Regions from separate parts of the Dermacoccus sp. SAI-028 genome, predicted to be linked through region 2. Evidence: predicted binding sites of a transcription regulator. Region 2 holds the regulator's gene; the other holds the start of a gene.
The links. The regulator LexA, encoded in region 2, represses DNA repair genes until DNA is damaged. The targets are predictions, from matches to a motif close to TCGAACANNTGTTCGA.
Positions count from the first base shown of each region.

Region 1: EDC82_RS07500 (HNH endonuclease signature motif containing protein) is a predicted target of LexA. The motif match lies at 10,886-10,901, and genes of this name have one in related genera.

Region 1 is NZ_SMFS01000001.1:1,626,398-1,642,380, reverse strand. It holds gene bluB (5,6-dimethylbenzimidazole synthase) at 1-745, shown strand, start outside; gene EDC82_RS07545 (VOC family protein) at 745-1,104, shown strand; gene cobF (precorrin-6A synthase (deacetylating)) at 1,202-1,990, opposite strand; gene EDC82_RS07535 (cobyric acid synthase) at 1,994-3,445, opposite strand; gene EDC82_RS07530 (aminotransferase class I/II-fold pyridoxal phosphate-dependent enzyme) at 3,544-4,704, shown strand; gene coaE (dephospho-CoA kinase) at 4,831-7,194, shown strand; gene coaE (dephospho-CoA kinase) at 7,205-7,792, shown strand; gene uvrB (excinuclease ABC subunit UvrB) at 7,841-9,946, shown strand; gene EDC82_RS07510 (hypothetical protein) at 9,995-10,216, opposite strand; gene EDC82_RS07505 (NUDIX hydrolase) at 10,286-10,696, opposite strand; gene EDC82_RS07500 (HNH endonuclease signature motif containing protein) at 10,912-12,516, shown strand; gene EDC82_RS07495 (DUF3817 domain-containing protein) at 12,575-12,892, shown strand; gene EDC82_RS07490 (MBL fold metallo-hydrolase) at 13,356-14,039, opposite strand; gene EDC82_RS07485 (glycoside hydrolase family 15 protein) at 14,216-15,983, opposite strand, start outside.
Region 2 is NZ_SMFS01000001.1:1,178,475-1,194,457, forward strand. It holds gene EDC82_RS05450 (ComEC/Rec2 family competence protein) at 1-425, shown strand, start outside; gene EDC82_RS05455 (LysR family transcriptional regulator) at 416-1,348, opposite strand; gene EDC82_RS05460 (Sir2 family NAD-dependent protein deacetylase) at 1,419-2,252, shown strand; gene lexA (transcriptional repressor LexA) at 2,343-3,059, opposite strand; gene EDC82_RS05470 (LysM peptidoglycan-binding domain-containing protein) at 3,397-3,825, shown strand; gene nrdR (transcriptional regulator NrdR) at 4,139-4,597, shown strand; gene EDC82_RS05480 (vitamin B12-dependent ribonucleotide reductase) at 4,678-7,605, shown strand; gene serA (phosphoglycerate dehydrogenase) at 7,769-8,965, shown strand; gene EDC82_RS05490 (AAA family ATPase) at 9,264-12,104, shown strand; gene EDC82_RS05495 (McrC family protein) at 12,101-13,411, shown strand; gene EDC82_RS05500 (DUF445 domain-containing protein) at 13,579-14,832, shown strand; gene hrpA (ATP-dependent RNA helicase HrpA) at 14,952-15,983, shown strand, end outside.

The DNA.
Region 1 (15,983 bases), 450 kb from region 2:
TGCCGATGAGCTTCCCGCGGGCGTCCCCACCGAGCGCGTGGACGTCGTGGGGCCACGCGGTGACCTGGTTGACGCCGACGCGCTCACCCCGCATGACGTCGAGGCGTGTCTTGCGGCCGGGCGGCGGCTCGGGGCGAGGGCCGGGGCGAGCGGTCTCGTCGTGCTCGGCGAGGTCGGCGTCGGCAACACGACGATCGCCGCTGCTCTCGCGGCGGCGCTGCTCGAGGCTCCGTCCGACGCTGTGCTCGGCCTCGGATCGGGCGCGGATGCCGCGATGATGGCGCGCAAGAAGCGCGTGGTCGAGGCCGCACTGGCGCGCAGCCAAGGCTCACGTGACGTCGCCACGAATCGGGGCGAGCGTGCCCGCCTGGCACTCACGCAGGTCGGTGGGCCGGAGGTCGCGGTGCTCGCGGGTGTCGTGCTCGGCGCCGCTGAGGCGCACGCGCCGATCGTCCTCGACGGACTGGCGACGTCCGTCGCGGCTTTGGCGGCCGCACGGATGGAGCCGTCGGTCCAGGCGTATCTCGTGGCGGGTCAGCGCAGCCGGGAGAGCGCGCACGGTCTCGTGCTCGACGAACTCGGCCTCGAACCACTGCTCGACCTGCGCCTTCGCGCCGGCGAGGGCGTCGGTGCGTGTCTCGCTGCGGGGATGATCCTGCAGGCGCTGGACGCGCGCCGCGCCTCCGCGCGCACGACCGATGCCGGCGGCGTACTCGGCGACGGTGATGCGGCAGGAGACAGCTGATGGGGCTGTATCTGTCCCACACGACCTGGGACGCGCGCGATCCGTTCGCCGTCGCGCAGTTCTGGCGCGCACTCATGGGATGGGAGATCGACGAGCCGGAGTCATACCGTCCCGGCTCGAACGAGTGCTCACTCGAGGCCCCGAACGGCACCATCGTGCTGTTCTACCGGGTGCCCGATGCGAAGCAGGTGAAGAATCGCGCCCACATGGATCTGCGGGCTCAGGCCTCGACGCGTGATGCCGAGATCGAGCGTGCCCTCGCCCTCGGCGCGACGATGGTCGACGATCGCCGCAGCGACCTCGGCTGGGCCGTCCTCGCCGACCCAGAGGGCAACGAGTTCTGCATCCTCGACGGTTGAGAGCTGAAACCCTGTGTGGCGCGATCGCGGCTCTCACGACACCCCGCCTCTCAGGAACGAGACCCAGGAGTGCGGTGGCCGACGGCGGGGCCACTCGTCAGGATGCCGGCAGGCTCATCGCGTAGACGTCCATGACCCAGCCGTGCTCCTGCTTCAGGCGGGCACGAACGTCGACGATCTCGTCGATGACGTCGACGAGGCGGCCCGCGCGCAGCGTCTGCTGGGGCATACCGACATACGCGCCCCAGTGGATGACGAGGGCAGGGTGCGTCTCGACGAGGTGGCGGCAGGCGAGGTGCCCGTCGAGCATGACGACGACCGTTCCGAGGCCGGGGGACCATTCAGTCACGAGCCGTCGACCGGTCGTGACGTGCACCGGTTGGCCGATCTGGTGCAGCACGATGCCGTGCGCCGCGGCGAGGGTCTGGAACGCCGAGATGCCCGGAATGACAACCGAGTTCACCGGCCGATGGCGCGCCAGACGATCGACGACGCGGATCGTCGAGTCGTAGAACGCGGGGTCACCCCAGACGAGAAATCCGACGACGATTCCCGGCTCTAGCGCGTCGATCACCTCGCCCCACGCGTGAGCGCGCGCGTCGTGCCAATCGAGAACACCGTCGGTGTACTGGCGCGCGTCACGCTCGGCGTCGGGGCCGCGCCGCGGATCGGGGAGCGCGACGAACCGGTAGCTGCCCTCGGCCAGATGCGTGCGGCACAGTGCCTCGCGCACCTCGACGAGCTCGCGCTTCTCATCGCCCTTGTCGGCGACGAGGAAGACGTCGACCTCACGCATCGCGTCGATCGCCTCGAGCGTCAGATGACGCGGGGAGCCCGCGCCGATACCGATGACGCGAACCTCGCGAGGGGTCGTGGTGTCCGTCATGATTCAGCCCTTCCTCATCGCCAGGTCTAGCAGCGCGTCGACGTCGAGGTGTTCGTCGCAGGCGTCGGCGAGGGCGTCGATCATGGCTGAACGTCGGGCACGGAACCCCATCGCGCCGCCGCGAGGCACCCACGCAGAGCCCGACGCGCGGGCGACGTCACTCAGCCACGCCCGCCGGAATCCGTCGTTCTCGAGGGTGCCGTGCCAGATCGTGCCCCACACGGCCCCCGCGCACGTACCGCCGGGAAAGTTCGGTTCGGCGGTGACGACACCGTGGTGGATCTCGTAGCCGTCGACGTCCTCGCCCCGCCACGTTCCAGCGGGCCGAGCCAACGTCTTCTCCGCCTCGAACCTCACCGATCCGCGCAGGTGCCCGAGCCCGTCGACCGCCCCGACACCGGATTCCACGGAATCCTCCAGCCGGTCGACGAGCATCTCGTAGCCGCCGCAGATGCCCAGCACCGGCGCCCCACGCCGAACGCGGTCGGCGACGACGTCGGCGAGCCCGCGGGCGCGCAGCCAAGCCAGATCACTGACGGTCGCGCGACTGCCCGGCAGGACGAGCAGGTCGGCCTCACGGCACAGGTCGGCGTCCGTCGTCACCCGCACGTCGACGCCCGGTTCGGCGGCGAGAGCATCGACGTCGGTCGCGTTGCTCGTGCGCGGAAACCGGACGACGGCGACGCTCAGACGCGCCTCGTCTGCATCGCCGCCCGCAAGACTCGGTCGCCACCGACCGATCGACAAGGCATCCTCAGAGTCGAGCCACACATCCTCGAGCCATGGCAGCACGCCGCGGCAGGGCAGGCCGGTACGTCGCGTGATCTCGTCGAGGCCGGGCTCGAGGACGGACGCGTCGCCGCGAAACTTGTTGATGACGTACGCCGCGAGATGGCGACGATCGTCGTCGTCGAGCAACGCCCACGTCCCGTACAGCGCGGCGAGCACACCGCCGCGGTCGATGTCGCCGACGAGGGCGACGGGCAGGTCGAAGCGGCGCGCGAGCCCCATGTTGACGTAGTCGCCGCCGCGCAGGTTGATCTCGGCGGGGGAGCCGGCACCCTCGGCGATGATGACGTCGACGTCGCCCGCCAGCTCCTCGAAGGCCGTGAACGCCGCGTCCGCGAGGTGACGCCGGCCCGTCGCGTACTCACCGGCGCGCAACCGCCCTGCCGGTCGGCCACGCAGGACGACGAACGCATCCCGGTCGCTGCCCGGCTTGAGCAGGACTGGGTTGTGCACGCTCGCGGCCTCGACGCCCGCAGCCTCGCACTGCAGGTACTGCGCGCGCCCGATCTCGCTGCCGTCACGGCACACCATCGAGTTGTTCGACATGTTCTGCGACTTGAACGGGGCCACACGCACCCCGCGTCGCGCCCACGCCCGCGCGAGCCCGGTGACGACGAGCGACTTGCCCGCATCGGAGGAGGTACCGGTCACGAGGAGGCCATTCACGCCCCCACCCTAAACGTTTCACGAGGTCTCGCTCTGCGGCATGATGGCTGCGTCGGGCCCCGCGAGATCCGCGGGGCCACCAGCTCGAAAGGCGCACCGTGCCTCGTTTCATCTCCTCCCGTTACCAGGCGGGTTCCGCGACGCAGATGTCCGTCATCGCCGACCGTGCGCGCGAGTTCGACGACGTCATCAACTTCAGCCTCGGCGACCCCGACCTGACGACCGACGCCGGCATCATCGAGGCTGCCGCGGCCGACGCGAAGGCCGGCCACACGCACTACACCTCGAGCCTGGGTTACCCGGAGCTGCGCCAGGGCATCGTCGACATGTACCGCGACGACTACGGTCTCGAACGCAGCATCGACGACGTCATGGTGACGACGTCGGGCTGCCACGCGATGTGGCTCGTCATGGAGACACTGCTCGACGACGGTGACGAGGTGCTCGTCATCGAGCCGTACTTCACGCCGTACCCGCACCAGGTGCGTCTCGCGCGCGGCGTGCCCGTCTTCGTGCCGACGACGAAGGAGAACGGCTTCCAGGTGACGATCGCCGACCTCGAGGCCGCCATCACGCCGCGCACGCGCGCCGTCATCGTCAACACGCCGTGCAACCCGACGGGTGTGCAGTGGAGCCGCGAAACGCTCGAAGGCGTCGCGCGGGTCGCGACGGAGCACGACCTCGTCGTCGTCGCGGACGACATCTACACGCTGTTCACCTACCGCGAGCCGTTCGTGCCGTTCGCGTCGCTGCCCGGCATGGCGCAGCGTACCGTGACGATCGGGTCGTTCAGCAAGGACTACCTCATGACGGGCTGGCGCATCGGGTGGATCCTCGCCCCGGCCGACTTCGTCTCGACGGCGCGTGACGTCAACGAGAACAACGTCTTCACCGCGCCCTCGATCTCGCAGCGCGCGGCCCTCAACGCTCTCGAACGACGCGCCGAGCTGCGTCCGCCCGTCAAGGAGCTCTACCGCGGCCGCCTGCAGCGCGCTTACGAGCGCGTGCAGCGGCTGCCGCACATGGACGCTTTCGAGCCGCAAGGCACCATCTACCTGTGGGTCGACATCCGCGAGACCGGTCTGACGTCGCTCGAGTGCGCCGCGCGCATCGTCGAGGAAGCCCACATCCTGACGATCCCCGGCACCGCGTTCGGCGCGTCGGGCGAAGGGTTCCTGCGTCTCGCTGTCACCGTCGGCGAGGAGCAGATCGACGAGGCCTTCGACCGCCTGGAGCGCATGAGCATCTTCGGCGGCTGACGGCGGCCTGGGGGTGCTCGGCGCGAGCCGCGGGCACCACGTAGGGTTGGCCCTCGTGCCACGAGGGCACGACCCGGCTCGTGGCGATCGTCCGCGGGCTTGGGCCCCACCGACCCCGAAGCGTTGATGAGCGCCTTAACCACCCGTCTGCACGACCGTCTCGGCCTACGTACGTCACCGCGGATCTTCTTCGGCTCCGCTGCGCTGATCGTCGTGTTCACCGCGTCCATGGCACTCTTCCCCGACCCGGTGCGTTCCGTCTTCGGTGCGGCGGCACACTGGTTACGTTTCGATCTCGGCTGGTTCTACACGGCGGCCGCGACCCTTCTCGTCGTCTTCTCGCTGGGGCTCGCCGCAAGCCGTTACGGGCGCGTCAAGCTCGGCCCTGACGACGCCGAGCCCGCCTACTCTGGGCTGTCGTGGTTCGCGATGATGTTCGCGGCCGGCGTCGGCGCGACGTTGATGTTCTGGGGCATCGCCGAGCCGATGAACCACTACGCGCGCCCGCCGCTCGGCGCGGCGCCCTACTCGGACGAAGCGGCGTGGGACGCGCTGTCGATCGCGAACTTCCACTTCGGCATCCACATGTGGGCCATCCTCGTCGTGCCCGGCCTGTGCTTCGGGTATTTCACGTACAAGCGCAACCTGCCGCCGCGCGTGTCGTCTGCGTTCCATCCGCTGCTCGGCGACCGCATCCACGGCCCCATCGGCCAGGCCATCGACATCATCGCCGTCGTCTCCACCGTCTTCGGTCTCGCCGTCTCGACGGGTCTCGGTGCGCTGCAGATCAACTCGGGCATGAACGATGTCTTCGGCGTGCCGATCGCCGGGTGGGTGCAGGCCGCGATCCTCGCCGTCATCACGGCGGCTGCGCTGACGTCCGTGCTCGCCGGCATGGACAAGGGCGTCAAGAACCTGTCCTACGCCAACATCCTCATGGCGATCGCGCTGCTCCTCTTCGTGGCGATGACGGCGATGTCCGCCTCCGACGTGGCGCGCGGCATCGTCGAGTCGGCCGGTCGCTACCTGTCGCAGCTGCCGATGCTGTCGACGTTCAACGACACGATGCACCACGGCGCGTGGTCAGGTCAGTGGACGGTCTACTACTGGGCGTGGACGGTGACGTGGGCGCCGTTCGTCGGGATGTTCGTCGCCAAGATCTCGCGCGGACGCACCATCCGCGCGTTCGTGACGGCATCGATCGGGCTGCCCAGCGCCTTCGTCGTCGTGTGGATCGGCGTGTACGGCCTCACGTCGATCACGAGCGATCGAGCGAGCGCGAAGGCTGCGGGACAGGGCGGTTCGCTCGCGCACACGATCGTCGACGAGAACAACCCGCAGGCGGCGCTGTTCCAGTTCTTGCGCGACCTGCCCGGCTACCTGCCCGTCGCGACGCTGGCGCTCGCCGTCATCGTCATCTTCTTCATCACCTCGATCGACTCGGGCGCGCTCGTCATGGACGCCATGGTCAACGGCCACGAGGACGCGTCGGTGCGCCGTCAGCGCGTGTTCTGGTCGCTGTCGGTGGGCGCCGTCTGTGCTGCGATCATCCTCACGGCGGGCGAGGACGGGCTGTCGGCGCTGCAGGAGGTCATCATCGTCATCGGGTTCCCCATCACGGTCCTGACGGTCCTGCAGGCCTGGCTGTTGTTCCAGGCGCTGCGTGAGGACGCCGGAGCGGCACGCCCGATGCGGACCCGCCAGTGGAAGCAGGTGCTGCCCGCCGAGGAGTACGAGCGGCGCGCCGCCGAGGGCGTGCTCGACGAGGACGCCTACGTCGTCCTGCCCGAGTTCGAGGAGGGCACCGAGCCGGAGTTCGAGACGCACGTCCCGACGACGGCGCAGACGCAGCAGCAGGCCGCGGAGCGCGCCGCCGTCTCCATCGGGCTGACAGGGCCGGTCGCCGCGGGCAAGTCGGTCGTCGGCGACGCGTTCGAGCGCCGCGGCGCGGTCGTCGTCGAGTTCGACGAGGTGATGCGCGAACTGCTCGTGCCGGGCGAGGAAGCCCTCGACCGGTTGCGGGAGGTGTTCTCCGAGACGATCGCCCACCCCGACGGCACGATCGACTGGCACACGCTCGACGACCTCACAACGCGCAGCCCCGCGGCGCGCGAGCGGATGTATGCCGTCATCGGCCCGTTCGTGCGTGCGGAGGCCGACGCCCGGGCCAAGGCCGTGGGCGATGACTCGGTGCTCGTGCTCGACCTCGCGCTGCTGACGGACGCCGCGACGCCGCGCGACTTCGACCACGTCGTCGTCGTGGAGGCGCCGGCGGAGGTGCGCGTCGAACGGCTCATGGCCGAGCGTGGACTGGATCTTGAGCAGGCCTGGGCGGAGATCGACGCCGACACGCAGGGGCGCGAGCGCAGCGACGCGGCCGACGTCGTCCTCTCGAACGAGGGCAGCATCGACGAGCTCGACGCCGCTGTCGGTGCGTTCTGGGAGGATGAGGTCGCACCGGCGCTGAACAGTGCCGCGACGCGCGTCTGAGGAGGCGACGATGAAGGTCGGGTTGACGGGTGGGATCGGTTCGGGCAAGTCTGCGGTGGCCCGATTGCTCGTCGAGCAAGGGGCGCTGGTCGTCGACGCCGACGCCGTCGCGCGCGAGGTCGTCGCGCCCGGCAGTGCGGGGCTCGCGCAGATCGCCGACCGCTTCGGTGACGGCGTCCTGACGGCGCGGGGCGAGCTGGATCGCCGGGCGCTGGGGGCCATCGTCTTCGCGGACGAGGGCGCGCGGCGCGACCTCGAAGCCATCACGCACCCGCTCATCGCGGCGCGCACGCTCGAGTTGTTCGCCGCGGCGAAACCGGGGCAGGTGCTCGTGCACGACATTCCGTTGCTCGTCGAGCTGGGGCGCGAGGGCGACTACGACGTCGTCATCGTCGTCGATGCGCCCGTCGAGACGCGTCTGCAGCGGCTCGAGGAGCACCGCGGGATGCCGCGTGAGGTCGCCGAGGCACGCATGCGCAGTCAGGCCAGCGACGAGCAGCGCCGCGCGGTCGCCGATGTGTGGATCGACAACGCGGGGGACGAGGACACGTTGCGTCGCCGCGTCGACGACGTGTGGCGCACGCACTTGCAGGGCTGAGGACCGCGGGATTCCGGGGTTGTCAGTGGGCGGGTCTAGGGTTGCGGCATGCGTCCAGTCACCGATCTGCAGCGTTCTGTCGCACCCATCAAGGTCGAATCCGAGTTCGAGCCCGCCGGCGATCAGCCGAAGGCCATCGCCGAGTTGTCGAAGCGCGTCAAGGCGGGGGAGCAGGACATCGTCCTGCTCGGTGCGACGGGTACCGGAAAGTCGGCAACGACGGCGTGGCTGATCGAGCAGGTGCAGCGCCCGACGCTCGTGCTGGCGCCCAACAAGACGCTCGCGGCGCAGCTCGCCAACGAGTTCCGAGAGTTGTTGCCGCACAACGCCGTCGAGTACTTCGTCAGCTACTACGACTACTACCAGCCCGAGGCGTACGTGCCGCAGACGGACACGTACATCGAGAAGGATTCCTCGATCAACGAGGAGGTCGAGCGGCTGCGTCACTCGGCGACCAACTCGCTGCTGACGCGGCGTGACGTCGTCGTCGTCGCGTCCGTGTCGTGCATCTACGGTCTCGGCACGCCGCAGGAGTATGTCGACCGGATGGCCCGTCTCAAGGTCGGCCAGGAGATCAACCGCGACGAGTTGCTGCGCCGGTTCGTCGAGATGCAGTACACGCGCAACGACCTCGCGTTCACGCGCGGCACGTTCCGCGTGCGCGGCGACACGGTCGAGATCATCCCCGTGTACGAGGAGCTCGCGATCCGTATCGAGTTCTTCGGCGACGAGATCGACCGGCTTTACACGTTGCACCCGTTGACGGGGGAGATCGTCAACGAGGAGTCGGAGATGTACGTCTTCCCGGCGACGCACTACGTCGCCGGGCCCGAGCGCATGGAGCGCGCCATCGCCGGCATCGAGGTCGAGCTGGGCGATCAGCTCAAGCGGTTCGAGGCCGAGGGCAAGATGCTCGAGGCGCAGCGCTTGCGGATGCGGACGACGTACGACATCGAGATGATGCGGCAGGTCGGGTCGTGCGCCGGCATCGAGAACTACAGCCGTCACATGGACGGTCGTGGCCCCGGTACCGCGCCGAACACGCTGCTCGACTACTTCCCGGAGGATTTCCTCCTCGTCATCGACGAGTCGCACCAGACGGTCCCGCAGATCGGCGCGATGTACGAGGGTGACATGTCGCGCAAGCGCACCCTCGTCGACCATGGTTTCCGTCTGCCGAGCGCGATGGACAACCGGCCGTTGAAGTGGGAGGAGTTCCTCGAGCGCATCGGGCAGACGGTGTACCTCTCGGCGACGCCGGGCGACTACGAGATGAGCAAGAGCGACGGCTACGTCGAGCAGGTCATCCGCCCGACGGGTCTCGTCGATCCCGAGATCGTGCTCAAGCCGACGAAGGGGCAGATCGACGATCTGCTCGGCGAGATCCGCACACGGACGGACAAGAACGAGCGTGTCCTCGTCACGACCTTGACGAAGAAGATGGCCGAGGATCTCACCGACTATCTGCTCGACAAGGGTGTGCGGGTGCGCTATCTGCACTCGGAGGTCGACACGTTGCGCCGCGTCGAGTTGCTGCGCGAGTTGCGCATGGGTGAGTTCGACGTCCTCGTCGGCATCAACCTGCTCCGTGAGGGTCTCGACCTACCGGAGGTGTCGCTCGTCGCGATCCTCGACGCCGACAAGGAGGGCTTCCTGCGGTCCGCACGAAGCCTGATCCAGACCATCGGTCGCGCTGCGCGAAACGTCTCCGGTCAGGTGCACATGTACGCCGACAAGGTGACGCCGTCGATGCAGGAGGCGATCGACGAGACGTCGCGCCGCCGTGAGCTGCAGATCGCGTACAACACGGAGAAGGGCATCGACCCACAGCCGTTGCGCAAGAAGATCGCGGACATCACCGACATGCTGCAGCGCGAGTCCGCCGACACGGACGCACTGCTCGGTTCCGGCCGTTCGATGTCGCGTGGTAAGGGTCGCGGCGGCAGCGGTGCGGCGAGTGCCGACGCGAACGTCGCCGCGGGCGCGAAGCGCGAGGCGAGCAGCGCCGCCGACCTCGCGGGCCTCATCCAGGAGTTGCAGGCCCAGATGAGTGAGGCGGCCTCCGAGCTGCAGTTCGAACTCGCAGCGCGTCTGCGCGACGAATTACGTGACCTCAAGAAAGAACTGCGCCAGATGACGGAGGCGCAGAAGTAGCGCCCTGATGGCGTCCGCGGCGCCGGGTGGGATCTCGGCGCCGCGTGGTCATCGCCCCTTGTTGCGAGGATGGTTGCGGGCCTGACGCTCATTGCCGCGGCGATAGTTGCCGGTGAGGCGCGCCATGATCTCCTGAGCGTCACCGTCCTCGACGTCTTCCAAGAAGTCCGCAGCACGCGCGCCCCTAAGAGTCGTCGCTGTGCGTCCGTGATGAGTGATGACAACGACGCCATCACGTTCGAGAAAGGCGAAGCCAGCAGGTTGGGGCATGCTCGACACGCTATGGGCGAGGCAGCCGACCGGCAAGCGAAATACGGTCACGCCACGCCGGGGCTGATGTCATTTGATCGCCCGCATGAGCCTGACGAGGTCCTGACACCCCGCAGGATCGGCCATGGCCAACCGGGGCAGTTCGCTCTCGGCGAACCAGCCGATGTCGTCGTGCTCGTCGGGCGCGATGTTGCGGGGGTTCCCTACCCAGCGCGTCGCGAAGAACGCATGCTTCAACAGGGCTGGATCGCTGCAGGCCATCGGAAATCGCTCTGCATCGATCACCGTCACTCCGAGCTCTTCGACGCACTCGCGACGGGCAGCGCACTCGGCGGACTCGCCGGGTTCGACGTGTCCCCCGGGCAGGTCCCACAGGTCCGGATAATTCATCCGGTTCGGGTGGCGGTGAGCGAGTAGCACCCTCGCGTCCCGAACGAGTGCCACGACGGCAATGTGCGTGGGCAGCGTCGCTGAGGCCATGGGATGAGTCAACCACCAGTCGCCTGTACCTCGTCTGCCGTCAGGCGGTAGACCAAGCGGGTGCAAACCAGCGCCGCCTGATCGCAGGGTTGCACGCGGCGGGTGCTCTTGTGATTCGTGATGCAGCCCTGGCGCGGAGGAAGGGCCGGCCAGTGGGTTCACTCACTATCCCTTTGACCCTACCAAGATTCGAACATGTGTACTAAACTAGTGGCATGGATCAAACGCTGGCAGTGACGGCCGAGACGGTCGCCGCCATGCCGTCCACCGAGCTGGTGGGCGCATGGGTTCTGCTGACGCGCGCGATCGCAGAGCAGGCGCTGGCCGACCCGGAGACATTGGCGCCCTGCTCGGGCGACGCGTTGCCGCGAACCTTCGATGAGCGCCACACGCGCACGTTCACGCTCCAAGCACAACTGGAAGACATCGCCGTTGCTGCGCAGGAGGTGACGAGGGCCGCCGACGCGGTGCTTCACGCCGTCGCCGTCGAACACGAAGACACGGTCGCCCAGCGTGCTCACCTCGACGAGGAGAACTATGGGCTCTGCGAACGCCCTCCGACCGCAGGCGAATTCGCGGGGGATGATCTCGGGAACGCCCTCGGGTGTTCGAGCGCCACCGCGTCGCGCCTCGCTGTCGACGGACGCATGCTCCGCGACCGCGCGCCCGCTCTGCACGAACTGACGCTGCGGGGAGCCTGCCGCACCATGGTGGCCGCCACGCTGGCGCGTGAGATGGCGCACCTCGACGACGAGTTGGCTGCAGAGGTGCTCACGGATCTCGTGAGCGGGGGAGCACACCACCTCAGCGTCGACGGTGCCCGCTCCCGGGCGCGCAAACTGCTGCACGACAGGCGGCTGGCGCAGACCGAGGCCGACACCGTCGACCCCCGTCGTGAGCACGGGCTATGGTTCACGCCCCACCTCGATTTCGACACCCTCACCGAGGTGCGTCTGATCATGGCCACCGAGGACGCTGCCCGTCTCCGCGCCGCGATCGAAGCGCACGCTCAGACGCTCAACGACCATGCGCCAGATCCACGTGACGAACTCGCGCGGTGGCGCGCCGCGAGCCACGTCAGTGTGGCAGGGAGTGGCACCGAACCCCTCGGCGCCGTTCGCGTCGGCGCACTGCTCGACCTTGTCTTCGCGAACTCAACGGTCAACACCGTCATGCACCTCAAGGTGCCCGTCCACGCGAGCCCACCAGCGCCTTCCGACCGGCGGTTCGGAACGCTGGAGCCCCCTGCGTCGCTCGCCTCCGTCCCCAACTGCGGTCTCGACGAGGGCGGTCTTGATGAGGACGGTCTTAGTCGGCCCCGTCAGCACGCTGAGGCCGGGCCGATCGGCGTCATCACGCGACCCCCGGACACATTGGGCGCGGCCCACATCCCCGGCCTGGGCCACGTCGACGCGGCAGCCGTTCGCCTCGTCGCGGCGCTCGTCGACACCACGTTCACGATCGACCTCGTTGACGGTGCGTGGACGACGCTCGCGAGTTGCTCGACGACGTATCGTCCCGGCGCGCGAGTGGCGCGGCTTGTCCGTGAGCGTGACGTGCACTGCCGCTTCCCGCACTGCACCCGGGTCTCGACGAACTGCGACCTCGACCACGTCGTCCCGCACGCCGACGGTGGGCCGACGTGCGTCGGCAACCTGCAGGCCCTGTGCCGCCACCATCACCGCGCCAAGACCTTCGGCGGCTATGCCGTGACCATGACGCCAGACGGAGTTTGCACGTGGGAGTCACCGACCGGCCGCCGCTGGACGACTCTCCCGAGCGGGGAGACGGTCGCGACCACGCTCGCTCCCGCGAGCTGAGCTGTTGGCAGGCACGCTCCATCGGCCGGCACTCAGGCCGTCTCAGTAGAATCGCCGCATGTCTCGAATCTTCAAGATCTTCGCGTTCGCCGAAGCTGTTTCCTGGGGTCTGCTTCTCATCGGCATGTTCTTCAAGTGGGTGCTCAAGACCACTGAGGTCGGAGTGCAGATCGCCGGGCCCATCCACGGCGTCATGTTCATCGGGTACGTCCTGTGCGCGCTCAAGCTGTGGCAGGAGAAGAGCTGGCCGAACAAGACGATCGGCATCGGCCTGCTCTGCGCCGTGATCCCGTTCGCGACGATCTGGTTCGAGAAGCGCGCCGAAGCGCGTGGCGAACTCGGCGACGAACCGCGTCAGAAGCCCCTCGCCGGCTGACGATCCCCCTGCACGTGCGACCGGCGGGGCCGCGAGCTGCGAGGGTTCGCAGCCCCGCCGCTCGTTCGTCATGACACGCCAGTCGACGAGACGCACCGACGACGCCGGCCCCTGCCTGCGCGTCACTCAGCCGCGGCTGCGATACGAGACATCGCCGGCGCTCAAGGCACCAGAGGTGTTCGCGCACCTGGTCGAGGCATGACCATCCGGTTGGTCACCGCGGCGCGCCGCAGACCCGCGTCGTCGTCGGCGCTCAAGTCGCCAGGCCTGCCCGCGCCACGCATCCAGGTGCGGTCATTCACGCAAAGACCGCGTCGTGCAGGCAAGGGCGGCGATGATGTCGGGCGCCCAGGTCGCCAGGCCTGCCCACGCCACGCATCCAGGTGCGGTGGTCACGCAACGACCGCATCGTGCAGTCAGGGGACCATGCAGTCAAGGGCGACGATGATGTCGGGCGCTCAGCTCACCAACCGCGTTCGCGCCACTCGTCGAGGTGCGGGCGTTCGACAGACAGACGCGTGTCGTCGCCGTGGCCCGGGTGAACGTCGGCATCGTCGAAACGCCCGAAGATGCGATCGCGAACCATGGTGAACAGCTCGTCGAACGACTGCTCATCGGAATGCGTCGTCGCGCCGACGCCGCCAGGAAACAGCGTGTCGCCCGTCCACAGCTGAGGCAGAGCGTCGCTGCCGGCGGGTGGCGTCCACGACAACACGACGCTGCCGGGGGTGTGGCCTGGCACGTGGTGCGCGACGAGCGTCTGCGCGCCGAACTGAATCGTGTCACCGTCACTCAGCGTCCGCGCGGGCGCGACCGGGAGGTGCGGTCCGTCCTCGAGACCGGCGAGCGTCGCGTCAGCACGCTCGGCGAGCTCGGGCAGGGCGCGGTGATGATCCCAGTGCTTGTGGGTCGTCACGACGGCATCGAGACGATCGACGCACGCCTCGTCGAGCATCGCCGTGATGGCTCCGGCATCTGCCGCAGCGTCGATGAGCACCGCCGCACCACCCGTCTCGGGCGTCGCATCACGCAGCAGATACACGTTGTTGTGCATGTCGGAAACTGACAGCTTCCACATCGTCAGCCCCGGCAGGTCGAGTCGTGACGGCGCGTCGCCCGGTTTCACATCGGAGAGGTAAGCACTCATGCCTCTACCATCTCACCCACCCAGCCACCGGTGCCACAGGTACCGGCGCCGGGTGGCCCGGGCACGCCGCGCGCAGGGGCGGCCCGGGCCCGTGACAGCGCGAGCGTGCAGCCGATGCCGCGTCATCAGTGTCGTCGCTCTGGGCCGCCGGGGCAGGAAACCCCGCTACCACCGCGTCAGACGTTCGCCCCGCGCGCAGCGACCTGCGCCTCATGCAGGTCGTAGCCGGCGCCGATGAGAGTGAGGTGACTGAAGGCCTGCGGGTAGTTGCCGACCTGGGTCATCTCCTCGGGGTCGTACTCCTCGGCGAGCAGTCCGACGTCGTTCGGCAGGTCGCACAACCGGTCGAACAGCTCCTCGGCCTTGTCGAGCTCACCGATCTTCGCGTACGCGGAGACGAGCCAGAACGAGCAGGCGAGGAACGGGTGCTCGTCTCCGGCGAGGCCGTCGACGCCCGATTCGGTGCGGTAGCGCAGGAGGAAACCGCCGCGCATGAGGTCGTTCTCGATGGCCCGCACCGTGCCGATGACGCGAGGATCGTCGGCGGGCAGGAACCCGACGGCCGGGATGAGCAGCAGCGACGCGTCGACCTCGGTCGTGTTGTAGTGCTGCGTGAACGTGTTCTTCTGCACGTTGAAACCCTTCGTGAGGATCTCCTCACGCACGAGCTCGCGCACCTCGCGCCACCGCTCGACGTCGCCCGGGTGGCCGTGCTTCTCGACGGCGGAGATCGCCGCGTTGAACGCAGCCCACACCATGACGCGCGAGTGCGTGAAGTGCTGCAGCGGCCCGCGGATCTCCCATAAACCGTTGTCCGGCTCGTCCCAGTGCTCGGCGAGCTGGTTGACTAGCGCGGCCTGGATCGCCCAGGTCTGCTCGTTCTCGTACCCACCCTTGGCGCGCGCGTGCTCAAAGGCGATCATGACCTCGCCGAGGACGTCCGTCTGCTTCTGGTCGACGGCGCCGTTGCCGACACGCACCGGCCGCGAATCCGCGTACCCGGGCAGATGGTCGAGTTCACGCTCGGGCAGCTCGCGCCCACCGTCGATCGTGTACATGATCTGCATGTCCTCGGGATCACCGGCGAGGGCACGCACGAGCCACTCGCGCCACTTGATCGTCGCGTCGACGTAGCCGGCGCGCAGCAGCGACTCGAGACCTAGCGAGGCGTCGCGCAGCCAGCAGTAGCGGTAATCCCAGTTGCGTTCACCACCGAAGTCCTCCGGCAGCGACGTCGTCGGCGCCGCGACGATGCCGCCGCGGCGGCTGTCCGTCAGCAGGTTGAGCACGAGCAGGCTGCGACGCACGACGTCGGCGTGCGGCCCGTCGTAGGTGCAGTGGCCGATCCAGTCGTTCCAGCGCCCCAGCGTCGACGCGATGCGCTTGTCGGTGTCGAGCGGGATCGGGATCGGCTTGTAGCTCGGCACCCACGTCATGCTGAAGTCGAGCGCCTCACCGGCGGAGACGTCGAACAGGTCACGGTGACGCCCCTCGTTGCCGACGGGCAGCCGGTCGCCGCGGAAGATGAGCATGTCGGGGCCGGCGATCGCGACGAGCACCTCCTCGTCCTGCACGTGCCCCGGGTGGTGGCTCACCCACGGCTTCACCTTGCCGTAGTTGAGGCGGACGACCCACTCCTGCTCCAACGTCACGGTACCCTCGAGGCCCTCGACGCGACGCAGGACGTCTGCGCGGCCGTCGCTGACGGGCATGAGATCGGTGACCTTCACCTTGCCGGTCGCCGTCTCGTGGATCGTCTCGAGGATGAAACTGTCCTCGCGGTACGCCCGCGTCGTCGTGGCCTCCTCGGCGGGCCCGAGCAGCCAGCGTCCGTGATCCGGCGTGCCGAGCAGCGCCGTGAAGCAGCTCGACGAGTCGAAGCGGGGCAGGCACAACCAGTCGATGGACCCCCGGAGGCTGACGAGCGCCGCCGTCTCGGTGTCA
Region 2 (15,983 bases):
GCGAGGTGACGATCGAGGTGCTGTGGCCGCGCCGCGTCATGACGGAGGGGTCGGTGCAGAACAACGCCTCACTCGTGCTCGACGTATCGGCGCCCGCGTATCACGCGCTCATGCTGGGCGATTGCGAACGTGAGGCGCAGGCCGCGGTGATCGAACAGGTGCGTCAGAGCGCCCGGCGACGCGCGTTCGACCTCGTCAAGGTGGCGCACCACGGTAGCTCCAACCAGAACGAGCGCCTCTACGAGGCGGCGGCCGCGCGTCAGGCCGTGATCGGGGTGGGCGCCGGCAACGACTACGGTCACCCGACGAAGAAGACGCTCGAACTGCTGGCCCGGCACGACGCGCGGGTGTGGCGTACCGACACGCAGGGTGACGTGGACGCCCTCGCGACGGGTGGCTCGATCAGCCTGCAGGCTCAGCGATGAGCGTGCTGCGCGCTCGGCACCCGTGCTGCCGCGTCGGCGAGGGCTTCGAGGGTGGCGGTGACGGCGGGGACCCGCTGCAGGTCGGGTGTCGTCACGGCGAACACGCAGCGCCGGCTCGACGGCAGCAGCGGCAACGTCACGACGTCCGGATGCGACGTGGAGCGCAGGATCAGCTCGGGAATGAGCGCGACGCCGAGGCCCTCCGCGACGAGGCCGAGAACGGTGACATAGTCCTCCGTCTCGAACGCGACGTCGGGCGCGTAACCGGCGCCCTGGGCGAGGCTGACGAGGTGGCCACGGCATCGGGGGCACCCCGCGATCCACGAGGCGTCGCTGAGCTCCTCCATGCGGACGCTCTCGGCTGCGGCGAGGGGGTGATCGCGCGGGACGGCGAGACGCACGTCGTCGTGCAGGAGCCCGCGGGTGAGGAACGGGTCCAGGTCCTCGCCTGCGGGGAGCGGGTCCGCGTCGTCGTACGTGAACGCCACGGCGACGTCGCAATCGCCGGCACGCAGGCTCGCCAGGGATTCCGGGGGTTCGGCCTCGGCGAAGCTGACCTTGACGTCTGGGAACCGCTCCTTGACGAGTGCGAGGGCGCGCGGGACGAGCGTTGACGATGCCGACGGGAACGCCATGAGGCGCACCCGCCCGGCGCGCAACCCAGCGATGGCGGCGACCTCACTCTCGGCGGCCTCGAGGGCACTGAGGACGGGCGTCGCCGTGCGCGCCAGCACCTGCCCGGCCTCCGTCAGCCGCACCGAGCGGCCGAGGCGCTCCACTAGAGCCGTCCCGGTCTTCTCCTCGAGACGGCGCACCATCTGCGACACGGCCGGCTGAGAATAGCCGAGAGCGGCAGCGGCGGCGGTGAAGCTGCCCTCGTCGCTGATCGCCTTCATGACGCGGAGCCCGGCTGCATCGATCATGCACCAAGAATAACGTGCTCTTATCCATTGTTGAGACAATCGAACGCAGACCTATGGGAGGGGCAGGATGATGAGCGGCGTCGCGGAACTGACCGATTTCGTGCGCGCGGGAGGGCTCTTCGTCCTCACCGGCGCCGGCATCTCGACCGAATCCGGCATCCCCGACTACCGGCGCCCCGACGGCACGCGCCGCACGGTTCCCATGACATACCAACAGTTCCTCGCCACCCACGAGGCGCGTCAACGGTACTGGGCGCGCAGTGCCGTCGGCTGGGAGATCTTCGACGCGGCGGAACCGAACGTCGGGCACGTCGCGCTGGCGCGACTGCAGGGTGGCGGCCTCGTCGATCACCTCGTGACGCAGAACGTCGACGGCCTTCATGCGCGTGCCGGTGCCCGCGACGTCACCGAGCTGCATGGGTCGCTCGAGCACGTCGTCTGCGTCGCGTGCGGGACGCGGGAAGGGCGCCGTGGCTTCCAGGTACGCCTGCGCGAACTCAACCCCCAGCTGCCGACGCAGGCGCGCCTGCTCGCCGACGGCGACGCGGACGTCGCGGTCGAGCTGGAGCGCGGTGTCATCGTGCCGGCGTGCCTGCGCTGCACGGCCACGACGGTGAAGCCGGACGTCGTCATGTTCGGTGAGTCCGTCGCTCCTGAGGTCGTGGAGGCGCAGATGCGGGCAGTGGAACGCTGCCGGGGCGTGCTCGTGCTCGGCAGTTCGCTCAAGGTGATGTCGGGTTACCGGTTCGTGCTCGCCGCCCTCAAGCAGCAGAAGCCGGTCGCCCTCGTCGGGCTCGGCGCGATGCGTGGCGAGGAGCGGGTCGACCTCGTCGTGCGCGAACCCCTCGGCCCGACCCTCACCGCCGTGTGCGACGCGCTGGGGCTCGACCTCGCGACGTCCTGACGTCTCGGCGTCGAACGTCGGGGCGCAGAAGGGGCTGAGAGTCGAGTTGCAACCACACGCTGGACCGATCCGCGCGGCGCGGCCAGCGCCTCAGATGCTGCGCAGGACGGCCGTGACCTTGCCCATGATGCTCGCGTGGTCGCCGTCGATCGGGGAGTAGGCCTCGTTCGCGGGCATGAGCCACGTCTTGCCCTCGCTGCGGCGCAGCGTCTTGACCGTGGCCTCCGAGTCGAGCAGTGCCGCGACGATCTCCCCGTTGGCGGCGTCGGCCTGGCGTCGCACGACGACCCAGTCGCCCTCGCAGATGGCCGCATCGATCATCGAGTCGCCGACGACGCGCAGCAGGAACAGCTCGCCGTCACCGACGATCTGACGCGGTAGCGGGAAGACGTCCTCGACGGCCTGCTCGGCGAGGATCGGGCCACCGGCCGCGATGCGGCCGACGACCGGCACGTATGACGGCGTGGGTCGCTCGTCGCCCGAGCCCGTCTCGTCGTGCTGCGACTCGGATAGCGCAGACACGGCGTTGCCGCGGTAGCCGCGGGTCGCCGCACCCGAGTCGGGGGAGACGACCTCCATGGCGCGCGGGCGGTTCGGGTCGCGGCGCAGGTATCCCTTGCGCTCGAGTGCGGCGAGCTGATGGGCCACCGAACTCGGGCTCGTCAGACCGACGGCCTCGCCGATCTCACGCAGGCTCGGGGGGTAGCCGCGCTCGTCGACGGAACGTCGGATCACGGTGAGCACCTTGTGCTGGCGTGGCGTCAGCTTGCCCGGCGTGCGCTCCTGCATCGAATGAACGTCACCCATGGTGTGACCCCTCCTGGTCCTCGTCGCACGTCGGTGGTCGCGTTGGCGACACGTGCACCCTCCGGCGGGGCGGAAATGCCCGCCATGACGGGGTTGTCGGTGCGCGGTGCTTGTGTATCTGACATCACCCACAGTACGCGGTGTCGCACACACTTTTCAAAAATGTGTACGAAGAAATCCGTGCGCGCCGTTCGAAAGCACGTTCGGGTGTCGTACAATTGTTCTATCGCACGCGTGTTCGATCGGTCCCTCCGGGCTGACCGGGTCGCGTGAGGAAGCCGCACCGGTGACGGTGTGGCGGCGCCTCGGGGGTATCCCGAGAGAAGGAGTGGTTTCGATGGTTGCTTCGAGTACTGCAGTTCGACGTGAGCCCGTGCTGGGTTCGGGTGTCGACGTGCGCCGCGTGGCGCGGGTCGACGCTGCGGCATCCCGCTCGCACCTCCACCTCGTGCCCACGGGTGGCGCGGTGCAGGTCGTCACGAACTCTCAGAGCGTTCGTTTCGCCCGTCGTCGCTTCACGGCCGTGTGCGTGGCTCTCGTCGTCGTGGCGGGGGCCATCCTCGCGGGCCGGGCGATGGCGAGCGGTGTCGACGGTACGCAGCGGCACGAGGTCACCGTTCGCGCGGGGGAGACGCTTTCGCAGATCGCGGCGCGTGAGATGCCGGGCGTGCGCAACGACCAGGCGGTCGTCGCGATCGAGCACGAGAGCAACCTCGGCTCGTCGCAGGTGCAGGCCGGCCAGAAGGTGATCATCCCCGCACCGTGAAGTGTGACGATCGCCATCGTCGGGTTCGAGGGTTCGAGGGGGCGTGAGTCGCCTCCCCCCCGGCTGGCGCAGGATTCCGCGGCGCACGAGTGGCGGGGGTCGTCGCGAGGTTGCGCAGGGCGAGTAGACGCGGCCTCGGTGCTGTTGCGCGTCGGGTCTCAGGGGCCTAATATCTCTACATGTGGGGCTTTGGCCCCCGCTTCCCCCTAGATGTTGATTCTCCTCCGCTGATGTGCATCTGCGCTCTGAGGCCGGAATCCCGGGGTGGAGCGCCGTCGTCCCGAGTGTTCCCAGCCCCGTCGGAAGGTTTGACGTGCACTGTCCGTTCTGCCGCAACACCGACTCCCGCGTCGTCGATTCGCGCTCGAGCGAGGACGGCACCTGCATCAAGCGGCGCCGTCAGTGCCCGAACTGCGGCAAGCGGTTCTCGACGATGGAGACCGCAAGTCTCACGGTCGTCAAGCGTTCCGGGGTCAGCGAGCCGTTCTCGCGCGACAAGGTGATGTCCGGGGTTCGCAAGGCGTGCCAGGGCCGCCCGGTCACCGACGACCAGTTGGCCGTTCTCGCCCAGCAGGTGGAGGAGTCCATCCGCTCGAAGGGCTCCGCCGAGATCGACGCCCATGACGTGGGCATCGAGATCCTCGGGCCCCTGCGCGAACTCGACCACGTCGCCTATCTGCGCTTCGCCTCCGTCTACCAGGCCTTCGAATCGCTCGAGGACTTCGAGACGGCGGTCAGCGAGTTGCGTCAGTACGCCGCCTCGGCGTCCTGACCCCGCGCGCCTGCCGAGGGCGCGCCCCCCAGATCACCCTCACGTACCAGCTCACCCCACCTGCCAGGAGGCTCACGGTCATGACCGAGACGACGAAGGCCCGCGCCAAGACGGGACGCCGCACCGGCGGCGTCACGATCGAACGCATTTTCACCACGCCCGGCGTGCACCCGTACGACGAGGTCACCTGGGAGAAGCGGGACGTCCTCCAGCAGAACTGGAAGACGGGCGAGACGATCTTCGAGCAGTCGGGTGTCGAGTTCCCCGACTTCTGGTCGCTCAACGCCTCCACCATCGTCACGACCAAGTACTTCCGTGGCGCCGTCGGCACGGACGCGCGTGAAAGCTGCCTCAAGCAGCTCATCGACCGCGTCGTGCTGACCTATTCCAAGGCCGGGCGCGACAACGGCTACTTCGCTACCGACGAGGACGCGGAGATCTTCGAGCACGAGCTCACCCACGCCCTGCTGCACCAGGTGTTCTCGTTCAACTCGCCCGTCTGGTTCAACGTCGGTACCGCGAGCCCGCAGCAGGTCAGCGCGTGCTTCATCCTGTCGGTCGAGGACTCGATGGATTCGATCCTCAACTGGTACAAGGAGGAGGGCTTCATCTTCAAGGGTGGCTCGGGCGCCGGTCTCAACCTCTCCCGCATCCGCTCCTCCAAGGAGCTGCTCTCCTCGGGCGGCACCGCATCCGGCCCGGTCTCCTTCATGCGCGGCGCCGACGCCTCGGCCGGCACGATCAAGTCCGGTGGCGCGACGCGTCGCGCGGCCAAGATGGTCGTCCTCGACGTCGACCACCCCGACATCGAGGAGTTCATCGAGACGAAGGCGCGCGAGGAGGACAAGATCCGCGCGCTGCGTGACGCCGGGTTCGACATGGACCTCGGTGGCCGCGACATCGTCTCCGTGCAGTACCAGAACGCCAACAACTCGGTTCGTGTGAACGACGAGTTCATGCAGGCGGTCGTCGACGGCGGCAGCTTCGGTCTGCGCGCCCGCGACACCGGTGAGGTCATCGAGACCGTCGATGCGCGTGAGCTGTTCGACAAGATCAACAAGGCCGCGTGGGAGTGCGCCGACCCGGGCGTGCAGTACGACGACACGATCAACGCGTGGCACACCAACCCCGAGACGGGCCGTATCACGGCGTCGAACCCGTGCTCGGAGTACATGTCGCTCGACAACTCGAGCTGCAACCTCGCCTCGCTCAACCTGCTGAAGTTCCTCAAGGAAGACGACACGTTCGACGCGGCGACATTCGCCAAGGTCGTCGAACTCGTCATCACGGCGATGGACATCTCGATCTGCTTCGCCGACTTCCCGACCGAGTCGATCGGCAAGACGACCGTCGACTACCGCCAGCTCGGCATCGGGTACGCCAACCTCGGTGCACTGCTCATGGCGACGGGCCACGGTTACGACTCCGACGGTGGCCGCGCCCTGGCGGCCTCGATCACCTCGCTGCTCACGGGTGCCGCCTACAAGCGCTCCGCGGAGATGGCGGCCGTCGTCGGCCCCTACGCCGGCTACGCCCAGAACAGCCAGGCGCACAACCGCGTCATGCGCAAGCACCGCGCGGCCAACGACGAGCTGTCGTCGCACAAGGACATGGGTGCGATGGCGAGCGACATCCACTCCCTCGCCACGAAGGCCTGGGCCGACGTCGTCACGCTCGGCGAGAAGAACGGCTTCCGTAACGCGCAGGCCTCCGTCCTCGCCCCGACCGGCACGATCGGCTTCATGATGGACTGCGACACGACGGGTATCGAGCCTGACTTCTCGCTCGTCAAGTTCAAGAAGCTCGTCGGTGGCGGTTCGATGCAGATCGTCAACCAGACGATCCCGCGTGCGCTGAGGAAGCTGGGCTACCAGGACGAGCAGATCGAGGCGATCGTCGAGCACATCGCCGAGAAGGGCCACGTCATCGACGCGCCCGGTCTCAAGCCCGAGCACTACGAGATCTTCGACTGCGCCATGGGTGCGCGCGCCATCTCGCCGATGGGCCACGTGCGCATGATGGCCGCCTGCCAGCCGTTCCTGTCGGGCGCCATCTCGAAGACGGTCAACCTGCCCGAGACCGCGAGCGTCGACGACATCGCCGAGGTGCACCTCGAGGGCTGGAAGCTCGGCCTCAAGGCCATCGCGGTCTACCGCGACAACTGCAAGGTCGGCCAGCCGCTGTCCGACGGCAAGGCGGAGAAGAAGTCCGAGCCCGCCGCGACCAGCACCGAGACCCCGGCTGCGGAGAAGGTCATCGAGTACCGTCCGGTCCGCAAGCGTCTGCCGAAGCGTCGCTCGTCGCAGACGACGTCGTTCGCCGTTGGCGGCGCGGAGGGCTACCTCACCGCCGGCACGTACGAGAACGGTGACCTCGGCGAGCTGTTCCTCAAGTTCGGCAAGCAGGGTTCGACGCTCGCCGGTGTCATGGACGCGTTCTCGATCGCGGTCTCCATCGGCCTGCAGTACGGCGTGCCACTCGAGACGTTCGTCGAGAAGTTCACGAACCTGCGCTTCGAGCCGGCCGGTATGACGGACGACGCCGACGTGCGCATGGCGCAGTCGATCATGGACTACGTCTTCCGCCGCCTGGCGCTCGACTACCTCGACTTCGACACGCGCTCGTTCATGGGCATCCACACCGCGGCCGAGCGTGCGCGTCAGCTCGAGACGGGTTCCTACGCTCCGAGCGAGGGCGACGACGAGAGCTTCGACGCGGAGTCGAACTCGCAGACGGCCGCCCCGGCCCGTCAGGAGCGCGCGGGTACCACTGCGCCGGCAGCTCCGACGACGTCGGAGGAGGAGCGTGCCGACGAGGTCATCTCGGGCTCGGGTGCAGCCTCGGCCCGTGAGGTGAGCAACGAGATCCACAGCTCCACCGAGCTGCTCGAAAAGTTCCAGGGTCACGCCGCGGATGCGCCGATGTGCATGACGTGCGGGACGAAGATGCGTCCGGCCGGTAGCTGCTACGTGTGCGAGGGCTGCGGAAGCACCTCCGGCTGCAGCTGATGCTTCGCTGAGGCATGAAGGCAGGCGTCGCCGGTGACGAGAGTCATCGACGGCGCCTGCCGTCTTGCCCGCTGAGATGGATCGTCCTGCGATCGCCTCGATGAAGTCTCATGATGTGAGCGACGCGTCAGGTCGTCGTCACCGCCAGCGAAAGGAACCGGCCGTGAAGGCACTGCTGCTCGAGAACGTGCACCCCCTGGGGGAGGCGCTGCTGCGCGAGGCCGGCTTCGAGGTCGACATGCGCATCGGCGCGATGGACGAGGACGAGCTGATCGAGGCGCTGCAGGGCGTCGACCTGCTCGGCATCCGCTCCAAGACCGAGGTGAGCGCGCGCGTGCTCGACAATGCGCCCGACCTGCAGGCGATCGGGGCCTTCTGCATCGGCACGAACCAGATCGACCTCGCGCACGCCGCGGGGCGGGGCATCGTCGTGTTCAACGCACCGTTCTCCAACACGCGCTCGGTCGTCGAACTTGCCATCGCCGAGATCATCATGATGGCGCGCCGCCTCAGCGAGAAGGACCGCGCGCTGCACGACGGGGTGTGGCACAAGGACGCGAAGGGCAGCCACGAGATCCGCGGCCGCAAGCTCGGCATCGTCGGGTACGGCAACATCGGCTCGCAGCTGTCCGTCGTCGGGGAGATGCTCGGCCTGCAGGTCTACTTCTACGACACCGACGACAAGCTCGCCCTCGGCAACGCGACACGCTGCTCGTCGCTCGAGGAGCTGCTGTCGATCGCCGAGGTCATCACGCTGCACGTCGACGGGCGCTCCGGCAACGCCGGTTTCTTCGGCGCCGAGCAGTTCGCCGCGATGCGCCCGCGCTCGTTGTTCCTCAACCTCTCGCGCGGCTTCGTCGTCGACTACGACGCGCTCAAGACGCATCTCGAATCCGGTCACATCGCCGGTGCGGCGGTCGACGTGTTCCCGACCGAGCCCAAGAAGAAGGGCGATCCGTTCGACTCACCGTTGCAGGGCATCCCCAACGTCGTGCTGACGCCGCACATCGGCGGCTCGACGGAGGAGGCGCAGGAGGACATCGGACGGTTCGTCGCCGCGAAGCTGCGCGACTACGTCCAGCGTGGTTCGACGACGCTCAACGTCAACCTCCCGTCGCTCAACCTGCCCGAGCGCCCGGGTCAGCACCGCATCGTGCATTTCCACAAGAACGTGCCGGGTGCGCTGGCGCGCATGAACGGCATCCTCGCCGAGCACGGCGTCAACATCGAGGGTCAGATGCTCGACACCGCCGCGGACACCGGCTACGTCGTCACCGACGTCGTCTCCCAGCTGCCCGACGCCGTCCTCGACCAGCTGCGCGCGATGCCGGAGACGATCAGGCTGCGCGTCGTGCGCTGAGCCGCACCGACCTGCCGCGACCCGTCCCGCGACGGTGTACGAGTGCAGCGTCAGCGGCCCACGAACCGCCCACGCGAAGCGCGTACCCGCGCCATCGCGTGGGCGCCGGCGCCTTCGGACGTCCTCTCGAGCCACCGGACGCACACCGTCCGAAGGGTGAGTCGCAGGCTAGACTGACCGGCAGAACCGACGACGCAGCCGCAGGCTCCGCGTCGCCGAATGCCCCCTTCGACGCAGGTGACGGCGGCCCTCGCTGAGGGTTCGCCGTGCCGGGAGTGACGGTGTGATGCAAGCCCCCATGACGTGGTCCGACGAGGCTGCGGATGGCCAGCGCGAGACCGATCTGGGTCGGTGGCGGAGCACGTACGACCTCATGGCCGAGCACGTCGAGGCCGACCCCGCGTTCGTCGCGTCGTGGCAGCAGCTCGACGCGCTCGCGCACGCCCGCGACATCGAACTGAGGGCTGACGTCGAGGCGATGATCCGCCGCCCCGACATCAAACGCTTCGCCGAGGCCCTCGCGCAGTGGGGCGCGCGGCCGGGCCCATATGTCGGGGCCGGCGCGCTCGCGCGGCACTGGCTGCCGCGCGTCGTAGCGCACTGCGAGGACCGCCTCGGCGAGCTCGAGGACGTGCTGGCGAAGGTGCTCGTCACCCCGACCTCGCTCGACGAGGCGGGCACGTCGATCGCGCGTCTCGAGGACGTCATCGGATCCGGCGGGCCTGATCTCGCGCGCGTGCCGACGTTCCTGTCGCTCGTGTGGGCCACCTCCGGCCAGGGGGACTGGCCGGTGCTGTGGCCGGGTGGGGCGGACGCGTTCGCGACCCTGGGGTGGATGGGGCGCCACCTCACGCACGCCGAGCGCTACGTCGACTTCGTGACGCTGTGCCGTGCGTTCAGCCCCGCCGGCGCCTACCGGGCGCAGCGCGTCGTCACGGCGCTGGGCGAGAAGCCGTCGTTCGTCGGCTTCGGCGCGGCGCTGCCTGCGCTGGCGACCGAGTCGACGCAACTGCACCGTACTTTCGAGCAGGGCGTCGGCTATCCGGACGGCGAGTCGGAGGCACGCGCCGCGTCCCTGGCGCTGCAGTTGCGCGGTCATGCCGCGCTGGTCGCGCGCAGCCTGCACGAGCAGCTCGAGCGCGCCACCGGCGTCAAGCTCGCCGAGACGAGCCTGCAGACCCGGACGGAGGCGTCCTCGCGCGCGGCCTACCGCAGCGATTCGCACTCGACGTGGCTGCTGCCCTCGAGCAGCGGGGGAGCGCCCGCCCTGCGCGTGTGGATGACGAGCTCCGGCATCGCCGTCGGGCTGATGTCGGGCTGGGATTCCGCGGCGGGCGCCGAACGTCACGAGGAGCTCGGCTCGCGGCTCGAGCAGAACCTGCCTGCCGGTCTGGAGTTCATCCATCTCGGCCCGGCCGGCGCGCCGGACCGCCTGACGCCGACGGGGGCGTCGTACGAGGGTGGCGAGGTGTTCGTCGGCCGCTGGTTCCCGCACCCCGACGGGGTGGGGCGGCGCAGCTTCGCCGCGGACGTCGAGGACACCGTGCGCCGCGTGCTGCCGCTGGTCGACACGATGCGCGGCTCCGATGCGCCCGTCGAGGGCATCGACGAGGAGCTCGCCATCGCGCTGCGCGCCTTCCTGGCCGACCGTCCGTACCCGGCGGAGCGCGATCAGTGGCACGTCGAGCAGCGCCGCACCTTCGCGGCCTCGCTCGAAGCGGAGGCGCTCGCCGCGTTCGACCTCGCGACGTTCAAGCGCATCATCGCCGGTGGCGCCTACGGGTCGACGGGCACGCACAGTGTCCTCGACGCGCGCCTCGCCGCGCTCGATGCGCGTGGCCTCGAGAACCTCGCGCGCTCCGTCACGCACCTGCTGTGGGGTGAGGGCGATGACGCCGACCGCATCGACGCGGTCATCGACCCCGAGGGCGCCGATGAGGTCGCGCTCGACGAGGCCGTCGCGATGAAGCTCCTGGCGATCGCGCACCCGCACCGCTACCTGCCCGTGTACGCGATGACGGGGCGTGACGGCAAGGTCGCTCTCGCGCAGGCGCTCGGTGTCGTCCTGCCGCGTCGGCGCGAGTTGTCGCGTGGTCGGCTGCAGGTCATCGCCGCGGACCGGTTGCGCGGCAAGCTCGAACCGTTGCTGCCGAACGACCCGTGGGGGCAGGTGCAGTTCGCGCTGTGGCTGCTGCGCAAGGGCGAGACGAGCGTCGACCCCGAACGAGATCTGGTCGCCGAGGCGGCGGCGGATCTGCTCGTGGACGAGGAGTTCCTGCGCGAGATCGACGAGTTGCTGCAGGACAAGAAGCAGCTCATCTTCTACGGTCCGCCCGGGACGGGCAAGACGTTCATGGCGCAGCGATTCGCGGCGGCCCTGCAGCCCGACCCGACGAAGCGCGCCGTCGTGCAGTTCCACCCGTCCACGTCGTACGAGGACTTCTTCGAGGGCTTCCGCCCGCGTCTCGACGCCGCTGGCGCAATGGTCTACGAACTGCGCAAGGGGCCGTTGGCGCTCATGGCCGAGGCCGCCGAGGCCGACCCGACGACGCCGCACATCATGGTCATCGACGAGATCAACCGCGCGAACCTGCCGCGCGTCTTCGGTGAGCTGCTGTTCCTGCTCGAGTATCGCTCGCAGTCGGTCATGACGAGCTACCGGCCCGACGAGGGCTTCCAGCTGCCCTCGAACCTGTACTTCATCGGCACGATGAACACGGCCGACCGATCGATCGCCCTCGTCGACGCTGCGCTGCGACGCCGCTTCCACTTCCTGCCGTTCATGCCGCACGAAGGCCCGATGGAGGGGCTGCTGGCGCGCTGGCTGGAGCGCGAGAACGGCCCCGTGTGGGTGGCGGGCGTCGTCGATCGGGTCAACGAGGAGCTGCGTCAGATCCTGCGCGGCCCGCACCTGCAGATCGGCCACAGCCACTTCATGGTGCGCGACCTCGACGACGCCGCGCTCGCCCGCATCTGGAAGTACGGCGTCTACCCGTTCATCGAGGATCAGCTCTACGGGCGCGAGGACGTGCTCGCGACGTTCACCTGGGAGGCCGTGCTCGAACGGCACGCCCAGGCTGCGCATGCTGACGACGACGCGGCGCGCGCCACGAACGACGCGGCGCCCGAGGGGTCATGACGGCGCTCGCGGTCGGCGCCCTCGCGCCGGACGAGCGCGTTCGCCTCACCCTGGCGGAGCACTCGCGTTCGGAGCCGGTCCGCGTGCCGAGCAGTGCGCGTCGCGCCCTGTTCTCGGTCGGCTCGGATCGGGTGAGGTTGCTCGCCACTGCCGATCCGGAGGCCGTCGTCGTCGAGACGACGTCGTGGGTCGGCACGGTCAGCGTTCCCGGTTTCGAGGTGCGGATCGTGCCGCGCGTGCCGATGGCATCGATCTTCGCCATGCTCGGCGGGCAGGACGCGTCGATCGCGTGGGGGAGTGAGACGAGCGATTTCGCGGGTGACGGCGAACTGCTCGACGGATCGGCGCTTGTCGTCCTGCGCGCTGTCGAGGCGGCGACCCGCCGCGGGCTGCTGCACGGGTATCGCACGCGCGAGGAGGAGAGTTCGACGCTGCGGGGCCGCTTGCTCGTCGACCAGCTCGCCCGCAGACCGTGGACGGTCGGCGCCCCGGTGTGCCGGTTCGAGGAGTTCACGTCAGACGTCGTCGAGAACCACCTGCTGCGCGCGGCCGTCGTCCGCGTGCTCGGCGCCCCCGGCCTCAGCCCGCAGACGCGGCGTCTCGCCGTCGAGCTGCTCGCGCGGTTCGACGGGGTCGCCGACGCCGATCCGCGGGAGCTGGCGCTCGAGATCCCGTTGACGCGGCTCAATGCGCACTACGAGCACGCGATGGGTCTGGCGCGTCTCGCGATCGACGGTTTCTCGATCCGTCACGACGAGGGCGAGCGCGGTGCGAACGCGTTCCTCGTCGACGTCGACCTCGTCTTCCTGCGCTTCGTCGCCACCGAGCTGCGGGCCCGGTTGTGGCCCGCGCATCGCGTCGAGCAGGCCGAGGAGCTCGCGCTCGACGACGCCGCGTCGCTGCGCGCTACCGCCGACATCCTCGTGCGTGACGCGAGCGGCCCCCGCCTCGTCATCGGCACCCGCTACCACCTCGGCGACGACGACGTGCCCCGCCGCACGGGTGACCCGCTGCACCTCATGACGGGCGGAGGTCGCGACACCGCGCGGACTCCTCGCGACCCGGCCGCCGCCGTCGCGAACGACGCGGCCGCGTTCTTCCCGGTCATGGTGCAGGCCGCCTCGCTCGACCTCGACGCAGCACTCGTCGTCTATGCCCACGCGCGGCGCCGCCCGGCGAGCCGCATCCGGATGCCGGCGACGCGGGCGAGCGTCCACTCGTGGCACGTCGACCTCGACGCGTCGTGGCGTGAGCTGAGCGATGGCCTCGACGATCTCGCGGCGCACGTGCGGCGTCTGTGCGGGTGACGGGCGCCGAGCTCCTGCGGCTGCGCACGCCCCCTGCGTCTCCTGTCACCCGAGACGCCGCGCACGTCACCCCGCGGCCGCCACGCACCGGCGTCCGCAGTGCGCCCTGAGCGAAACCCGGTGCCGTCGAGGCGGTGCGCGAGCGAGAGCCCGACTATCGTGGCGGCGTGTCCACGACGATGAACCTGGCCCCCGCCGATCTCGAGCGCCGTGCTGCGCTGCGTCGCATGCGCCTCGTGGCGACGGGGCTGCTCGTCCTCGCGGCCGTCATCTACATCCTCACGCACGGCCATGGCGGGGCGTGGGGGTACGTCAACGCGGCGGCCGAGGCTGCGATGGTCGGTGCCGTCGCCGACTGGTTCGCGGTGACCGCGCTGTTCCGTCACCCCCTCGGTCTCAAGGTGCCGCACACGGCCATCATCCCGACGCGCAAGGATCAGCTGGGCAAGAGCCTCGAGGAGTTCGTCGCCTCCAACTTCCTCACCCCCGATCTCGTGCGTGAGCGCATCCGCGGCGTCGACGTCCCGCGACGCGTCGCGGCCTGGGTCGAGCGCCCCGGTCAGGCCGAGCGGCTCGTCGCCCAGATCACCCCGCAGCTCAACAAGGCGCTCGAGAGCCTCGACGAGGACGAGGTGCGCCACTTCCTCGACGCCGTCCTCATCCCGCGTCTGCAGCGCGAGCCCATCGGCGAACTCGCCGGGCACCTGCTCGAAGGGGTCGTCGCGGACGGCACGCACCACGGGTTCGTCGACGTCTGCATCACCGAGATGCACGTCTGGGTGAGCGAGAACAAGGATGCGGTGACGCGCATCGTCGGGGCGAAGGCGCCGTGGTGGTCGCCGCAGTGGCTCGACGACGCCGTCGTCGACCGCATCCACCTCGAGATCGTCAAGTGGCTCGCGGAGGTGCGCGACACACCTGATCACGCGATGCGTCGCGCGATCGACGCGTTCCTCGCTCGCGCCGCGCACGACCTGCAGCACGACGAGAAGACCCAGCAGCAGGCGGAGAACCTCAAGCAGCGCTTCCTCACCCACCCCAGCGTCGCCGACGCGGCCCTGAACGTGTGGTCGTCGGTGCGTCGGATGCTCGGTGACGCTCTCATGGATCCCGACGGCGAGCTGCGGGCGCGGATGGTCCACCACCTGCGGGCGCTCGCGCAGCGCATCCGCACCGATGACGCGCTCCACGCGAGCCTCGAACGTCGCCTCGAGGACGTCGCAGCCGCCGGCGTCGAGGGATACGGCCACGAGATCACGGCCCTCATCTCCTCGACGGTCGAGCGCTGGGACGCGCAGGACGCCTCCGAACGCATCGAGTCGTTCGTTGGGCGCGACCTGCAGTTCATCCGCATCAACGGCACCGTCGTCGGCGGCCTCATCGGCCTCCTCATCTACACGCTCAGCCAGCTCCTGCCCTGACGGCGGGGGGCGCTGGGCCCTGCCCGAACGCGCGCGGCCATCACCGGCGCGCGTGAGAAAATGAGCGAATCGTGAGTACTCCAAGACCTTCGCAACCTTCCTCGAACGGCGATCCGGCGATGCCCGGGCCGCCGCTCGCCTCATCGTCCCGCCGGCGCAGGCCGAGCCGGAGCAGAGCGAACGCGTCACCCCGAGGGGACGAACCGGCCCTGGCCGCCGAGGCCATCCCCGACCCCACATCGGAAGCAGCGTCGTACGTCCTGCGCTACCCGGGCCACCTGCCTGTCGTCGAGGCGAAAGACGAGATCCTCGAGGTGATCCGCGACCACCAGGTCGTCATCGTCGCGGGCGAAACGGGTTCGGGCAAGACGACGCAGCTGCCGAAGTTCTGCCTCGAACTGGGGCGCGGGCGCGCCGGCGCCATCGGCCACACCCAGCCGCGACGCATCGCGGCGCGTTCGGTCGCCGAGCGGCTCGCCGAAGAACTCGAGTCGCCGCTCGGTGAGACGGTCGGCTATCAGGTGCGCTTCGTCGACGAGTCGTCGAAGAAGACCCGCGTGCGCGTCATGACCGACGGCATCCTGTTGTCGCAGATGCAACGCGATCGGGATCTGCGTCAGTACGACACGCTCATCATCGACGAGGCGCACGAACGCAGCCTCAACATCGACTTCATCCTCGGCTACCTCAAGCAGTTGCTGCCGCGGCGCCCCGATCTCAAGGTGATCATCACGTCCGCGACGATCGACCCGGAGCGCTTCGCCGAGCACTTCGCCGGCCCGGACGGGCCCGCGCCGATCATCGAGGTCTCGGGGCGCACCTACCCCGTCGAGACGCGGTATCGCCCCCTCGTGCGCGAGCTCGCGCCGAGCAAGCCGGGGGAGGACCCCAAGCTCGAGGACGTCGATCAGGTGACGGGCATCGTCGAGGCCGCACAGGAGCTGTGGCGCTCAGGCAGCGGTGACGGTTCGGCGCAGGACATCCTCGTCTTCTGCTCCGGTGAGCGCGAGATCCGCGACGCCGCGGACGCGCTCAAGGGCGCTGACTGGGGGCGCGTGCGTCACGACGTCGAGATCGTGCCGCTCTATGCGCGCCTGTCCGCCGCCGAGCAGCATCGCGTCTTCGCGCCGCACCACGGGCGACGCATCGTC